Regions from separate parts of the Pseudarthrobacter quantipunctorum genome, predicted to be linked through region 2. Evidence: predicted binding sites of a transcription regulator. Region 2 holds the regulator's gene; each other region holds the start of a gene.
The links. Region 2 encodes Rex, which represses fermentation and respiration genes when NADH is low (regulators of the CRP and FNR family bind a similar motif). Its sites were predicted from a motif close to CTTGTGAANNNNTTCACAAG; they were not measured.

Region 1: WHH00_RS15640 (queuosine precursor transporter) is a predicted target of Rex. The motif match lies at 1,151-1,170, and genes of this name have one in related genera.
Region 3: WHH00_RS07550 (glyceraldehyde-3-phosphate dehydrogenase) is a predicted target of Rex. The motif match lies at 2,046-2,065, and genes of this name have one in related genera.

What each region holds. Positions count from the first base shown of each region.
Region 1 covers NZ_CP148033.1:3,456,623-3,461,651, forward strand. Annotated here, with positions in the region: gene WHH00_RS15635 (dienelactone hydrolase family protein) at 1-288, shown strand, start outside; gene WHH00_RS15640 (queuosine precursor transporter) at 285-1,028, opposite strand; gene WHH00_RS15645 (TetR family transcriptional regulator) at 1,213-1,869, shown strand; gene WHH00_RS15650 (TIGR01777 family oxidoreductase) at 1,896-2,810, shown strand; gene WHH00_RS15655 (hydroxymethylpyrimidine/phosphomethylpyrimidine kinase) at 2,916-3,788, shown strand; gene WHH00_RS15660 (serpin family protein) at 3,940-5,029, opposite strand, start outside.
Region 2 covers NZ_CP148033.1:668,483-673,511, forward strand. Annotated here, with positions in the region: gene WHH00_RS03025 (30S ribosomal protein bS22) at 1-1, shown strand, start outside; gene WHH00_RS03030 (HAD family hydrolase) at 186-1,004, opposite strand; gene WHH00_RS03035 (glutaredoxin family protein) at 1,104-1,358, shown strand; gene WHH00_RS03040 (redox-sensing transcriptional repressor Rex) at 1,478-2,182, shown strand; gene WHH00_RS03045 (hypothetical protein) at 2,237-3,004, opposite strand; gene WHH00_RS03050 (hypothetical protein) at 3,114-3,581, opposite strand; gene WHH00_RS03055 (YceI family protein) at 3,683-4,231, opposite strand; gene WHH00_RS03060 (histidine phosphatase family protein) at 4,442-5,029, shown strand, end outside.
Region 3 covers NZ_CP148033.1:1,640,017-1,645,045, forward strand. Annotated here, with positions in the region: gene WHH00_RS07525 (zinc ribbon domain-containing protein) at 1-137, shown strand, start outside; gene WHH00_RS07530 (YaaA family protein) at 218-982, opposite strand; RNA gene rnpB (RNase P RNA component class A) at 1,040-1,431, shown strand; gene WHH00_RS07540 (hypothetical protein) at 1,546-1,695, opposite strand; gene WHH00_RS07545 (tryptophan-rich sensory protein) at 1,667-2,023, shown strand; gene WHH00_RS07550 (glyceraldehyde-3-phosphate dehydrogenase) at 2,278-3,756, shown strand; gene WHH00_RS07555 (hypothetical protein) at 3,832-4,041, shown strand; gene WHH00_RS07560 (HNH endonuclease family protein) at 4,156-4,953, shown strand.

The DNA.
Region 1 (5,029 bases), 1.5 Mb from region 2:
GGGCTGGCAACAGACGAGCCGGACAGCCCGCACCTGGGGCTGGGCAGGGCGAAGGCGCGGTTCGTGTTCGGCCACGCCGACCATGACCACAGCATGGGCCCCGACGCCGTCGCCCGGCTGGGTAAGGCCCTCGATGCGGCGGGCCTTGCGTCATCCAACCAGGTCTACAGCGGCGCATCCCATGGCTACTCAATGGCTGACACGTCAGCCTTCCACGAGGAGGCGACGGAACGGCACTTCCGGGAACTGCGGGCCCTGCTCGACGGGACGCTCAAGGGCGGCGGCTAAGCTGCGTTCGTCACCGCTGCCGTCGGGACCCCGTAGCTCGGTTCGCGCTTCTTCACCCACCGGATCACCAGCGACGTCACCGGGACCAGGATGAACTCCACCAGGGTCTTGTACACGAAGCCCACCACCACGTAGTTCACAAACGTCGCGGCATCCGTTATTCCGATCACCGAGGCGGCGATGCTGCAGAAGATCAGCGTGTCCACGAACTCGCCGGCCACCGAGGAACCCATGATGCGGGCCCACAGGGACTTCTCGCCGGAGCGTGCCTTCATCCGCACCATGATCCAGGAGTTGATGGTCTGCCCGGCCAGGAAGGCCAGCAGCGATGCCAGCACAATCTGCGGAACCGGGCCGAGCGCGCCCTCCAGGGCGGCCTGCTTGGAGATTCCGAACTCGTCATCGAAGCCGGGGAGGGCAATGATCGCCCAGTAGCAGAGCGATGCGAAGACGGACAGCCCGAAGGTGGTGAGGATGGCTTTGCGTGCCACCTTGAATCCGTAGACCTCGCTGATGACGTCGCCCAGGATGTAGGCCAGCGGGAAGAGGAAGAACCCTCCGTCGGTGATGATCGGCCCGATGGCCACTCCCTTGGACGCCCCGATGTTGGACAGGATCAGCACAACCGCCATGACGGCCAGCATGATGCCGAAGTACGGGGAGCCGATCGAGGCGAACCGTGGGCGGTCCGGAACTGAAGGTTTCTGGGGCAGGGCGTGGTGGCCTGGAGTTGAGGTCATGGCGGGGTCCGTTCGTAGTGGTTCGCTCGGTGCCCGAAGAGCGGGGACACCGGCTGTATTAGCACTGTCCCCCAATTCTCCCACTGCGGGAGCGGGTGCCGTGCGGCCACCCTGATGAACTCAATCTGAACGTGTTCAAATCTGTGGTACTTTTCTTGAACACGTTCAAATTCGAGGGAAGTCCATGACTGTAAAGAGCGAGCAGACGCGTCAGCTGGTGGCCGGCGTCGCCCTGCGGATGTTCCGGGAGATCGGCTTCGCCAAGACCACCATGCGGGCCATCGCAGCCGAGGCGGGCGTCTCGGTGGGCAACGCCTATTACTACTTCGCATCAAAGGATGACCTGGTGCAGGAGCTGTATCTGCAGGTACAGGCGGATCATGCGGCCAGGGCCGCCGAAGCGCTCGAGGATGCTGTCGACCTCACCGGCAGGCTCAAGGCCACCCTCCATACAGGCCTGGACGCCATGGCCCCCTACCACCGGTTTGGCGGCGACTTCATAGCTACGGCCATCCGCCCGACGTCCCCGGTAAATCCTTTCGCCGCCGGTTCAACGGCGGCCCGCGAGGCGTCGCTGGCCATCTTCCGCACGGCAGTTGAGGCAGCGAAGCCTCCGGCACCTAAAAAGCTCAGGTCCGATCTTCCGGAGCTGCTGTGGCTTTGTTATATGGCCGTCACCCTCTTCTGGGTATACGACACGTCCGAAGGGCAGCAGCGGACCAGGCGGCTGGTGGATGGCGCCGTCCCGCTGATCACACGGGGACTCTCACTGGTGCGGATGCCGGGCGTGGGCAGGATCCTGGACGACTTCCTGAGCCTGAGCCGCAGCATCCGCAGCTAAACCGAAACAAACACATTGGGGGAAAAATGAGCGGCACCAGAACGGTGGTACTGGCGGGAGCCTCCGGTTTCATCGGAAGGTACTTTCGGGCGCGGTTCGAGAAGGACGGCTGGACCGTGCGCACCATTAGCCGCAGAGGTTCCAAGGGCGCACCGTCGGCCGCGTGGGGTGACGACGACGTCCGCCTTGCCCGCGTGCTGGACGGCGCGGAACTTCTCGTCAACCTCGCCGGACGCTCAGTCTCCTGCCGCTACAACGACCGGAACAAGGCCGCCATACTGGAGTCCCGCGTTTCCACCACGGCGGCACTTGGCCGTGCCATCGCACTCTGCCGGCAGCCGCCGTCCACCTGGCTCAATGCGAGCACCGGCACCATCTACCGCAACGCCGTCGACCGCCCGCAGTCGGAAGGTGACGGCGAACCCGGAACGGGATTCTCCGTGGACGTTGCCCGTGCCTGGGAAGCGGAACTCGACGCCGCCGTGACGCCGGGGACACGCAAGATTCCGCTGCGGATCGCCATCGTCCTAGGCCGCGGAGGCGGCGCGCTGCGGCCGTTCGCCAACCTGGCCCGGCTGGGCTTGGGCGGCCGGATGGGGCCAGGCACGCAGAAATTCAGCTGGATCCATGTGGAGGATCTGTACCGGTGTGTCCGTTTCCTGCATGCGCGGAAGGACATCACCGGGCCGGTGAACGTGGCTTCGCCGGATGTGGTGACAAACCGCGAACTGATGCGCATGGTCCGCCGTGCCTACGGGGCCCGGTTCGGCATCCCCACTCCCGCCTGGCTGCTGCGGCTCGGTGCCGTACTGATCCGGACAGAGACGGAACTGGTCCTGAAGAGCCGCTGGGTCCAGCCGGAGAAGCTGCTGGACGCGGGCTTCGTCTACAGCCAGCCAGAACTGGGCCGCGCGCTCCAGCAGATCGCCAAAGCCAGGTGAGCCGGCCGCACAGCCAGCCGGCCTTGGAATCCTGACCAGCAGCACGTCCAGATGCTGTACGGCCCCACAAAGCGGGCGTTCGACGGCGGATGGCAGGATGGTGCCATGACTTCCGTTTCCGTTGACGCACCACAGTCCGCTGCTGCTCCGGCAGTTGTCCTGACCATTGCAGGGTCCGAAGCCACCGGCGGCGCCGGCGCCCAGGCCGACCTGAAGACGTTCCAGGAGCTGGGCGTCTTTGGCATCGCCAACCTGACCTGCATCGTCTCGTTCGACCCGAACGACAACTGGAACCACCGGTTTGTCCCCGTGGACCAGCAGGTCATCGCGGACCAGCTGGAAGCCACCACGGCCGCTTACGGGCCGGCCCTAGACGGGAAGTCCGTGCCCGGACGGCCGGTGCTGGACACCGTCAAAATCGGGATGCTGGGCAGCCCCGCCACGATCGCCACCGTGGCTGGTGCGCTGGAAGCCAACAGTTTTGGCAACGTGGTCCTGGATCCGGTCCTGATCTGCAAGGGCCAGGAGCCCGGGCATGCGCTGGATACGGACCAGGCCCTCAAAGCTCAGATCCTGCCGCTGGCCACCTTTGTCACGCCCAACCACTTCGAAGCCGAGTCGCTGTCGGGCCTGGAAATCACCGATGTCGAGTCCCTCAAGGCCGCCGCCATCCGCATCCACGAGATCAGTGGGGCAGCCGTACTCGCCAAGGGCGGGGTGCGGCTGGAAGGCCCGGACGCCGTCGACGTGTTCTACGACGGCGAAACCCTGGAAGTCCTGAGCGCGCCCAAGGTGGGCGAGGCGGCTGTCTCCGGCGCCGGCTGCTCGCTGGCTGCCGCAGTGACCGCGGAACTCGCCAAGGGGGCATCTCCGCTCGACGCAGCCCGCACAGCCAAGGACTTTGTCACCGCGGGAATCCGCAACCGCGTCGCGTCCGGTGCTCCCTTTGATGCGCTATGGCAGGGCGGCGCCCGCTAACCCGCCACCCAGCACCGGACGCTCTCTCAGCTAATGTGCGTTTTTCCGGAACCCTCCTGCACTGAGTGCAGGAGGGTTCCGTCATTTCGTGCATTAGCTGATGGAGCCTCTGACGGCCGGGGACAACGCCGGCCGATCGCGGGACGTTCATTCACCTGGGGTCGGTTACAGTTCCCATGAACAGCGGCAGCCCAGTTTCAACGTGGACGATCTGGTAGTGGAACGGCCTGTCGAACGCGCTGGTCCGCTCGGGCTCCGGCGGAGCGCTGGTGGCCTCGCCGTTGATCTGGGTCACCGCGGCGGCGATGGTGCCCTTTTCGGCCACAGTGATGTTGGCCGCCTGGGCGGCCTGTGTGATCATCATCTGCGGCTGGATGTTGTTGAAGTCATCCGTGGTGCCGAGCATGTTCTCCAGTCCCAGCGCCTCGAAGACCTTGCGGAGGTCAAAACTGGACTTGTGGTCCCAGCGCGGCAGCTGGATTTGGACTGACGCGGGCCGGGCGGTATCAAACGTGTCCGCGAATTCGGTAAGTTTCGCCACGTCGAAGGCCGCAGAGACGGGACTGCCAGCGGGAGCGGACTCCTCTTCGGGCAGGACCAGCCGCATGACGAAACCGTCGGCATAAGGAAGATCCACACCCTGCCAGCCGGCGCCTTCCGCATATTTCATCCTGAGTTCGTTGTGCATGGCGGGCACGATGATTTCCTCGCCAACCGCTGTTGTGAAGGGCAGGTCAGAGGTGGCGTTCGGATCGAACGGTGCGCTCCAGGCAGAGGCGAAGTACAACGAGTTGAGCAGGCTGAAAGTGTTGTTGGGGTCGTACTCCGCCGGGGCTTCCTTGATCCTGCCACCGGTGTTCCTGTTCACCCAGGCATCAATGGCGGGCTTCGTTGCACCCTCATCACTGAAATCCACGGGATAAACGCCGGTCCCATAATGCCGGGCCAGGGTATCCAGGAAGGGCTGTCCGGTAGGCACGTCTGTATCTACAAACAGGCCGTTGGCCGAGTGCATGACCGGCTTCTGCGGCGGGTTCTCCTCATCCACCGCACCGGGGTCACCGTCGAACCTTTCGAGCGAGCGGAGGACCGCGTTCATGGCCTCATCGCGCGTCTCGGGAGGAAATTGCAGGATGTTGTCCATCTCGGCAGCGGTCTTACCGGTGGCACCTGCACGGAGCATGGCGAGGGCAATTAGGAGGCTCCCGGGCGAGGACACTACGTTCCCGTTTGCGCCGTCG
Region 2 (5,029 bases):
GAGATACTTCGAACAGCGCAGAAATGCCCGTCGCCTTCCGAGGCGGCGGGCATTTTCTTTGTGCTGGATGGGGTGTGACCGGGGTTTCCTGGCCTTGTTCGCGGATCCGCGCCTTGAAGGTTCGGATGCGCAAACAAGCTTGGTAACGGGGGTCGGGGTGGCCGGTGGAACCAGCGGCGGTGGAGCTAGATGCGCGGGCCGCGGATGCGGGCGAAGCCCTTCCAGAGCCCGTAGACGGCGCCGCCGGCCGTTGCGGCTTTGAGGCCGAAGGTGGCCGCGCGCCGGCCGGACCGGAAATCGTAGACCGGCCAGTTGTTGTCCCGTGCGTGCCGGCGCAGGCGGGCATCCGGGTTGATGGCCACCGGGTGGCCCACCAGGGTGAGCAGCGGAATGTCGTTGTAGGAGTCGCTGTACGCCCAGCAGCGCCTGAGGTCCAGGTCCTCGGCATCGGCCACGGCCTGGACGGCAACCGCCTTGGCCGAACCGTGCAGGATGTCACCCACCAGGCGCCCGGTGTACATGCCTTCGGAAATTTCGCCTACGGTCCCCAGGGCGCCGGTCAGTCCAAGCCTGGTGGAGATCACGGTGGCCACCTCGATAGGTGTGGCGGTCACCAGCCACACCCGCCGGCCCACGCGCAGGTGCTGCTCCGCCAGAGCTTTGGCGCCCGGCCAGATGCGGGAGGCGATCATCTCGTCGTAGACCTCTTCGCCGAGCGCCTTGATGTCATCCACCGTTATGCCTGCGGCCAGCGTCAGTGCGGAGTCACGGACGGCATGGACATCGTCCATGTTCTCCCCGCGGGCCACGAACTTGAACTGCTTCCACGCGAAGCCGGCAGCCTGGGCCATGGTGAACGCCCCGCGCTGGTGCATCTTCCTGGCAACGTGGAAGAGGCTGGCCCCGCGCATCAGGGTGTTGTCCACATCGAAGAACGCCGCCTCACCCGGTTGCGGCGCAGCAACCGGCTTGGTGACTACGGCAACGTACTTCTCCTCGGGCATGCAGTCGAGTCTAGTCAATCCGCTGTTCAATCCCCGTTTAGCCTTGTTCCCACGGGCCCGGCGTCGCGGGAGCCGTGGGAACGGGGCTACGGTTAAGGCATGGCCACACCCCGCGTTGTCCTGATCACCAAGGCAGACTGCCACCTTTGCGAAGACGCGCGCGACGCCGTCGGCCGGGTTACGTCTTCGCTGGGACTTGAGTGGAGCGAGGAGTTGGTGGACAACCAGCCGGAACTCCGTGAACGCTATGCGGAGGAAATTCCGGTGGTGCTGGTGGACGGGGTGCAGCGCGATTTCTGGAAAATCGATGAAGCCCGGCTGGGACGCGTGCTCCAGCGGGCCATGGCACAGTAGGGGAGCAGCACCCGATATGGCGCGGTCCCGAGTCTTCTCCGCATCGGTGGCTCCTGCTTTGATGGCATTGCCGGTTGGGCCCTAGAGTGGAGTCACAACGCGATGCGAGGGAGGGGCTGGTGGCTTCGCTGGATTCAACCCCCCAGGCTGTCCCGGACCTGCCGGGACCTGCGGGCACGGCAGCCAAACAGATTCCGCCCGCTGCAGTGGCCCGGCTGACCCTCTACCTGCGTGCCCTTAATACACTCCTGGCAGAGGGAGTGGAGCGGGTCTCCTCTGAATCCCTTGCCGAGGCCTCCGGCGTCAGCTCTGCAACGCTCCGCAAGGACCTCTCCCACGTGGGCTCCTACGGCACCCGCGGAGTCGGTTACGAGGTGCAGTACCTGAGCCGGCACATCGCGGCTGCACTGGGACTCACCCACGACTGGAAAGTGGCGATCGTCGGCGCCGGCAACCTTGGCAAGGCCCTCGCACGGTATGGAGGCTTCGAATCCCGGGGCTTCGACGTCGTGGCCATCTTTGATGCTGACCAGATGGTGGTGGGCAACGAGGTGGGCTGGCTGCGCGTCAGCGATGTGGCGGACCTGGAAACGGTGCTGCACCGGACCGGGGCCAATATGGTGGTCCTGGCCCTTCCCGCCTCGGTGGCCCAGGATGTGTGCGACCGCGTGGTGGCGGCCGGGGTCCGCAGCGTCCTGAGTTTCGCCCCCATCATGCTCCAGGTCCCGGAGGGCGTGAACCTCCGCAAGGTGGACATGGCAACGGAACTGCAGATCCTGGCCTACCACGCACAACGGGCGCAGGCCCCGGGGCAGACCGCCTAGATTCCGTCAGCGGCTGGTCCCGGTGCCCACGCCCGAAGGGTGGGAGTGCTGGAGTTACCGGCCGTACGGGTTCCCCATGTTGCCGCCGTAAGGGTTGGCGAACGGCTGCTGGCGCCGGAAATACGGAGCCGAGGCCGGCAGGTAGAGCAACACAATGGCCGCAATCCCCAGCAGCGTACCGATGGTTGCGAAGCTGGGCGGGCCGAAGAGGCCGAAGATGGACAGTGCCGCGAAGACCGTGCCCAGGATCCGTGCCCAGTTCTTGCCCTTGCGGACGAAGAACGCCACCAGCAGGTAGAGGGCCAGGCCAATGATGGCGAACACCACCAGGGTTCCGGCGATGACGCCCTTCATGTCCTCGTACGTCACTCCCGCCCCGCTGCCCTCGATCTGGGTCTCAAAGGCGTCGCGGAACATGGGATCGTCCAGCGTGGTCAGGCCGGTCAGCATCGAAATGACAAAGATCGCGGCGGAGGCGATCAGCAGCCAGAAGGAGATGTTGACCATCTGGGGAACGCCAGTGCTGCCGGACGGTTGCGGCTGCTCGGACGGATACTGCGCGTAGGGGGACTGGCCATACGGCTGCTGGCCGTACTGGGGAGCGCCGGACTGGCCGTACTGCGCCGGCGGGTTCTGGCCGTACTGCGGCGGCGGGTTCTGCCCGTACTGCGGGGCATTCTGTCCATACTGCGGGGTTCCGGACTGCTGCCCGTACTGGGGCTGGTTTTGGCCATACTGGGGTGCGTTCTGGCCGTAGCGCGGAGTCTCGCCGCCGGACTCGGGATCGTTGGGAACGGGAGGCGGGACGGGGGGAGTGCTCATGGGCGGTCCTTTTGCGTGTCGGGTTCCAGGTAGGTCGCCGGGCTCGGTCCTGTCCCCTACCCCCAGCATCACTTAAGTCCACCGTACCCCCGGGCAGGCACCTTGTGGGTCATTCGGAAGAGGTATTCCGGCCCGAAACCGCTGCGAACCATGCCTGGGAATTTGGCAGCCACAGAAGGACCGCTGCTGCCAGGCTGATAAGGAAGGCTGTCCAGTTTCCGGCGCCCTGCCCCATGCCTGCCGCCGTATTAACCGCTGCCAGGACCAGGGTGATCCCGGCCAGCACCGTCAGGGCGACCCGCGCCCACTGCCGGCCGGCCTTCATCTTGACCGCTAAAACCATCTGCGCGGCGCCCACGGCAGCGCCCAGCAGCATCAGTGCGACGACGGCTGCAGCGGCCGCGGGCGCGGCGGCAAAGAGCACCAGGGACGCCAGCATCCCCAGGAGCCCGCCCATCAAGGCAAGGACCCCGCCTATAAACCAGATCCAGAACGAGACCTTAATCTCGGTGGGCCGGGCGGTAACGGAAAACAGCTCGGCGAAACCGTTCCGCGGTCCGCTGGGAGAGTGGCTCATGGCGTTCACTGTAAACCCCGCGGGTCCCAGTGCGCTTAAAGGACGGCACCCCGGCACCGGACTGCGGGAGTCCAGGGCCGGGGTGCCGGAGCGGGAAGGAATTATGCCGCGGGAGCGATGAAGGCGAGTTCGAGGTTGATGGCAACCTTGTCGCTGACCAGGACGCCGCCGGTCTCCAGGATGGCGTTCCAGGTCAGGCCGAAGTCCTTGCGGCTGATGGTGGTCTCGGCGGAAACGCCTGCCCGGGTGTTGCCGAAGGGGTCAACAGCCACGCCGTTGAACTCGGTCTCCAGGGTGACGGGGCGGGTGACACCCTTGATGGTCAGGTCGCCGGTCAGTTCGTAGCTGTTGCCCTTGGCCACGAGGCCGTTGGAGACGAAGGAGATTTCGGGGAACTTCTCCACGTCGAAGAAGTCCTCGCCCTTGACGTGTCCATCGCGGTTGACGTCGCCGGAATCGAAGCTGGCGGTGTTGATGGTGGCGTTGATCCTGGCGCCGGTGACGTCTTCGGGGAGGTCCAGGGTGGCGGCGGCTTCGGTGAACTGGCCGCGGACCTTGCTGATGCCTGCGTGGCGGACCGTGAAGCCGATCTCGCTGTGTGAGTTGTCCAGGGTCCAGGTGCCGGTGGTGACGTCTGCGGGAAGTGCCATGGTGATGCTCCTTGTGTATGCGTATTGGCGGGTTGCTGTTGAAACTTCATCTGTTGAAGTCTCAACTAACTGCTGCATCCAGTATAAACATGCATTTGCATGTTTTGTTCCCGGCTTCGGAACATTTCTTCAAAAACTTCAGTTCTACTCTTTGTAGAAGCTTCGCCGGGAGATTTCGGATCGCACGCCATCTTTGAGAAACTGGTAAACATGCCCCAAGCCACTGTCCATTTGCTCCGCCACGGCGAGGTCCACAATCCCGACGGCGTTCTCTACGGACGGCTGCCCGAATTCCACCTCTCCGAACTGGGGCAGGAGATGGCGCGTACGCTCGCCGAGCACTTCAGTCGCCGCGCCGCCGGCGGTGCCCGGATCACCTACCTGGCCGCCTCTCCGCTGGACCGTGCGCAGGAAACTGCCCGGCCGACGTCGGACGCCCTGAAGCTGCAGATCCACACGGACGAGCGGATCATCGAGGCAGAGAACTACTTTGAGGGCATGAAGGTCACCAAGGCCGAGCTGCGCCGCCCGAAGCACTGGCCGCGGTTGGTCAACCCCCTGCGGCCCTCCTGGGGCGAGCCGTACAAGAACCAGGCGTCCCGGGTCATGGAAGCTGTCCAGGACGCGCGGCTGCGCGCCATCGAGCTGGCAGCCGGGGACTTTGGAACGGAGGGGCCTGAGGCCATCATGGTCAGCCACCAGCTCCCCATTTGGGCCACGCGCCTCAGCGCCGAGGGAAAGCCGCTGTGGCATGACCCGCGGAAACGCGAATGCACCCTGACGTCCATCACGTCCCTG
Region 3 (5,029 bases), 970 kb from region 2:
TCCATGGCACCTCCGAGGCGTCCGGCATGAAGCTCAGCCCGGGCGACCTCGCCGAAATCAAAGCCGCGGCTGCCGACGACATCGTCTTTTGCCCGGACTCCGGCGCAATCCTGGTCCGCTCCGAAGAGTGGGCCTGACCCAACCAGGTAGCAGCAGATGTTGTTATGAGCGCTCATAACAACATCTGCTGCGACTCAGTTGGGAAGGGGCGGGGGAATCAGCCCGGCAGGATGATGTTCAGGGCGTGCGGCTTGCGGGCGGAACCCTCCACGAGCTCAGCGTCCCACACCTCCCGCGTGGCCTTCAGGAGTTCCGACGGCGTTGCCGGGGCCTTTCCGCGCCGCACCAGCAGGTGCCGGGCCAGTTCGCCCCTGGTGTGCTTGGCGAAGTGGCTCACCACCTTGCGCACTCCGTTGACCTCGGTAAACACGTTGACCGAGACGGTCTGCGCCGCAGGCGGCGCCCATGCCGCCGCGTAGGTGCTGGAGCGGCAATCCACAAGCAGGTGCCCTTCCACTGCAGCGGCGAGGGCATCGGTAAGCTGCGGCTTCCAGAACGGGGCGAGGCGGCCGACGTCGGGCAGTGACGTGCCCATGGAAAGCCGGTAGGCGGGCACGCTGTCGCCAAAACGGATGGCGCCCCAGAGCGCGGAAACCACCAGCACGGACTCGTTGGCCTTGCGGCGCTGCGCAGCCGTAAGGGTTTTGTAGCCCAGGGCGTCATAAAGCACCCCCGAATAGATCCGGTGGGCGGGAGCCGCCGGTTCGGCATGAAGCCGGGTGTTGCGGCGGACATCCTCCTCCAGCGACGCCCCCACACCCAGCAGCGCGAGCGCATCCTCGTGGGCGCTCACCGTTCCCAGCGCCTCCAGTACTTTGGCGCGGCAGGAGTTCAACTCCGGGAAGCTCAGGGAAGGCCAGTCGACGGCGGAACCGCTGCCGGCGGGTGTCTTGCCTTCGGAAGGGGGAAGCAGAATCAGCACCGTCCGATCCTACCGGCGGCAGGAAAGTGCCAGCTCGCCGGTAGACTGGGGGGTGGATGGGTTGACCAGGCGGCCGCGCGTCACGCAAGTGGCTCGAGGAACGTCCGGGCTCCGCAGGGCAGGGTGGTGGGTAACGCCCACTCGGGGTAACCCGCAGGCCAGTGCCACAGAGAACAGACCGCCTGGGTCGCGCCGGTTTGAAAGCGGCACGAACCAGGTAAGGGTGAAACGGTGGTGTAAGAGACCACCAGCTTCCCGGGTGACCGGGAAGGCTAGGTAAACCCCACCCGGAGCAAGGCCAGACAGGACACGTTTGAGGGCTGCCCGCCCGAGTGTCCGGGTAGGCCGCTGGAGGGCGCCGGCAACGGCGTCCGTAGATGGATGGCCGCTACTCCCGTGCCGGTAACGGAACGGGAGCACAGAACCCGGCGTATCGGTCAACCCATCCATTCTTTCCCGGTTTGACCTTGGACGATGTGTTGGGGATGCTGAACCGTGGCCGCAAATCATGACCCGCAAGAGAACCCCGGTGCTCCCGCTCCGCAGCAGCTTCTCGGACGTGGTCAGCAGGCTGTAGCCCTGGCCGGATTCTTTTCGCTTTCGTTGGCCGCCTGGGCCGCGGCGTCCGTCCCCATCATCCTGCATTCCAGCGGTTGGTTCGCGGTGTCGGTGAAGGCGCCCTGGATGCCGCCGGGCTGGATGTTCAGGAGCATGTGGATGCTCCTTTACGTGGCGGTGGCGGTGGCCGCCTGGCTGGTCTGGCGCAGAGGGTCCCTCACGGGAGGCACCCTGGCGGGCTACCTCATCCAGTTGATGCTCAACGCCGCATGGCCGCTGGCCTTCTTCGGGCTCTTTCCGGTGTTCGGCGCCGCTGCCCTCTGGGCGGCCTTCCTGTTGATTGGCGGCCTGGGGGTATCTGTTGCCTTCCTCATCCTGCGGTTCGGTCCGGTCAGCCCTGCCGCGGGGCTGTTGATGCTTCCCTATCTGTCCTGGGTGGTTTTTTCATCCAGCCTCAATCTCTATTCGGCCATCCACAACTGACAGGTCCGCTGCGGCGGTTTTCCCTGTGAGTGATTTCACTCGATCGGGGCCGTTTTACGGAGGCCAGCCAATTTAGAATGGATCCGGACGCAGGAGTTCCTCCGTCGGAGTTGCGTTCGCAGCCGGCGGTTTTTCTTTGCGTAATCCAGGTGCCCGGGGGCCGACCCCCGCGGGCGCAGGTGCCCCTGCACGACATGTGGTGGCCGACAACCGTGTACGAGGACGTACGCGGCTGAACCGAGGAAGGTATTTCTGTGAGCCAGACGTCAGATTCTTGTCTTGATACGTGGATGGGCCGCGAGGCCCTCGCCGAGGCCATGATTCCGGTGATCGGCCGGCTGTACCGCGAAAACAACGTGGTGACCAGCATCCACGGCCGGAGTTTGATCAACAAGTCCACCATGAACATCCTCAAGGCGCACCGTTTTGCGCGCCGCATGAGCAAGGATGAACTGCTCCTGGAGGAGACCGCGCCGCTCCTGAACACCCTGGCCAACCTGGAGCTCGGTGCAGCAGCGATCGACATCGCACGGCTTAACCAGAAGTTCAAGGAAGAGGGCAACGGCGCCACCCTGGAAGAATTCCTCCGCGCGGAACTGGCCGACGTCGTAGGCAAGCGGGGCGGCGATGACCGCACCAGCACCGATGTGGTGCTTTACGGCTTCGGCCGGATCGGCCGGCTGCTGGCCCGCCTCCTGATCGAAAAGGCAGGCGGCGGCCACGGCCTGCGGCTGCGCGCCATCGTCGTGCGCAAGGGCTCGGACAATGACCTCTCCAAGCGCGCCAGCCTGCTGCGCCGCGATTCCGTGCACGGTTCCTTTGAAGGCACCATCCGGATTGACGAGGAAGCCAACACCATCACGGCCAACGGCGTCCAGGTGCAGGTCATCTACTCCGACAACCCGGCAACCATCGACTACACCGCCTACGGCATCAACAATGCCCTGGTAGTGGACAACACCGGGCGCTGGCGTGACGCCGAAGGACTTTCCCAGCACCTGCAGAGCAAGGGTGTTGCACGGGTGCTCCTGACTGCCCCGGGCAAGGGCGACCTGAAGAACATCGTGCACGGCATCAACCAGGGCACCATCGAGGACACGGACCAGATTGTGTCCGCAGCGTCCTGCACCACGAACGCCATCACGCCGGTGCTCAAGGCCATCAACGACAAGTTCGGTGTGGTCCACGGGCATGTGGAGACGGTCCACTCCTTCACCAACGACCAGAACCTGATCGACAACTTCCACAAGGGCGACCGTCGCGGCCGGTCCGCAGCCCTGAACATGGTGATCACGGAGACCGGCGCCGCGAAGGCAGTGGCCAAGGCCCTCCCCGAGCTGCTTGGCAAACTGACCGGCAGTTCCATTCGCGTTCCCACCCCGGACGTGTCCCTTGCCATCCTGAACCTGAGCCTGGAGAAAGGGACCACCAAGGACGAGGTCAACAACTACCTGCGGGAAATGTCCCTGCACTCGGACCTGCGCAAGCAGATCGACTACATCGACTCGCCCGAAGTGGTGTCCACCGACTTCGTCGGTTCCCGTCGCGCGGGCATCGTTGACGGCCTTGCCACGATCTCCAACGACAAGAACCTGGTGCTGTACGTCTGGTACGACAACGAGTTCGGCTACAGCTGCCAGGTGGTCCGCGTCATGGAGGAAATGGCAGGCGTGAACCCGCCGTCGTTCCCCGCGAAGGAAACCGCTGCAGCCCTCGCTGCGATCGCTGTCTAGGCTCCCTTCGGGTCTCGCCCGATTTCCCGGCTGATGGTGCTGGAATCAGCCGGGAAACGGGACCACACTGGTGGCATGGAAAATGATTCGACGCTTCAGCACGAGACAACCCTTGAGCACGCCCTTGACGTCGCCAAAGCCAACCACAAAGAGGCGGTCCGGCTGCTTGAGGGCGCCCGGGCAGCCTATAAAACGGGCGACGCCGGCGCGGACCGGGTGCGCCAGCTGGAAGGGCTGCTGGCAATAGCCGAGGAAGACCTCCGAAGGGTGATGCGGGAGCAGTAGTCCCGCCCGGTGTGACCTTTCACTCGCCCTCAACACTGTGGATATCAGCGGGCATGCCGGGCGGGTGTCCTAGGCTCTTCTGGTGCATGAGAACACCGGAAGTCCAGGAACCGCATGACCGTGAACTGGTCCTCGTACAGACGGGCGCGCCGGCGTTCCCGGCAGGCGTGGGGAATCCTGGCAGCAGCCGCAGTGTCTGCACTGGCGGGCCTGTTCTGGTTCTTCACCGCAGGGCAGTTCGCCCTTGCCGAACCTGCGGTTTCCGGCCCCACCGAAGCCGCTGTTTTTGATCCGGCCTGGATGAAGCCCGTTGAGCCTGTGCACCCGGTGCCCCAAGGTGCTGCCCTGGCCGCACTGGAAGGGCTCGCCGTGAAGGGACGGGCCGCCGCGTCGGACTACAGCCGGGAAGCCTTTGGCCAGGCCTGGCAGGACGTGGACCGGAACGGATGCGATACCCGCAACGACATCCTGCGCCGCGACCTCACTGCCGTGGTGATGACGGAAGGCTCCAAATGCCGGGTGGCTGCCGGGTCGTTCCAGGAGCCTTATACCGCACAGTTCGTGGACTTCCGCCGTGGTTCCGAGAGCAGCCGGGCAGTCCAGATCGACCATGTGGTTGCCCTGTCTGACGCCTGGCAGAAGGGCGCCCAGGCCCTGGCGGCCGGGGAGCGCCAGAGGCTCGCCAACGATCCCCTGAACCTCATCGCCGCCGACGGTCCGGCCAACCAGCAGAAGGGCGCCGGCGACGCCGCCACGTGGCTCCCCAAGAACAAGTCGATCCGGTGTCATTACGTGGCGCGCCAAATTTCGGTGAAGGCAGCCTACGGCCTCTGGGTCACCGCAGCAGAAAAGGACGCCATGAAGCGCGTCCTGGGATCCTGCCCCGGACAGCAGACTGTTGCCGCCCGCTGAGCCATAACGCGGCTGGATCGCGTTACCCGCCAAGCGCGGCTGCTGCCGGGCCAAGGCACCCGGGCCGCTCCGCCGT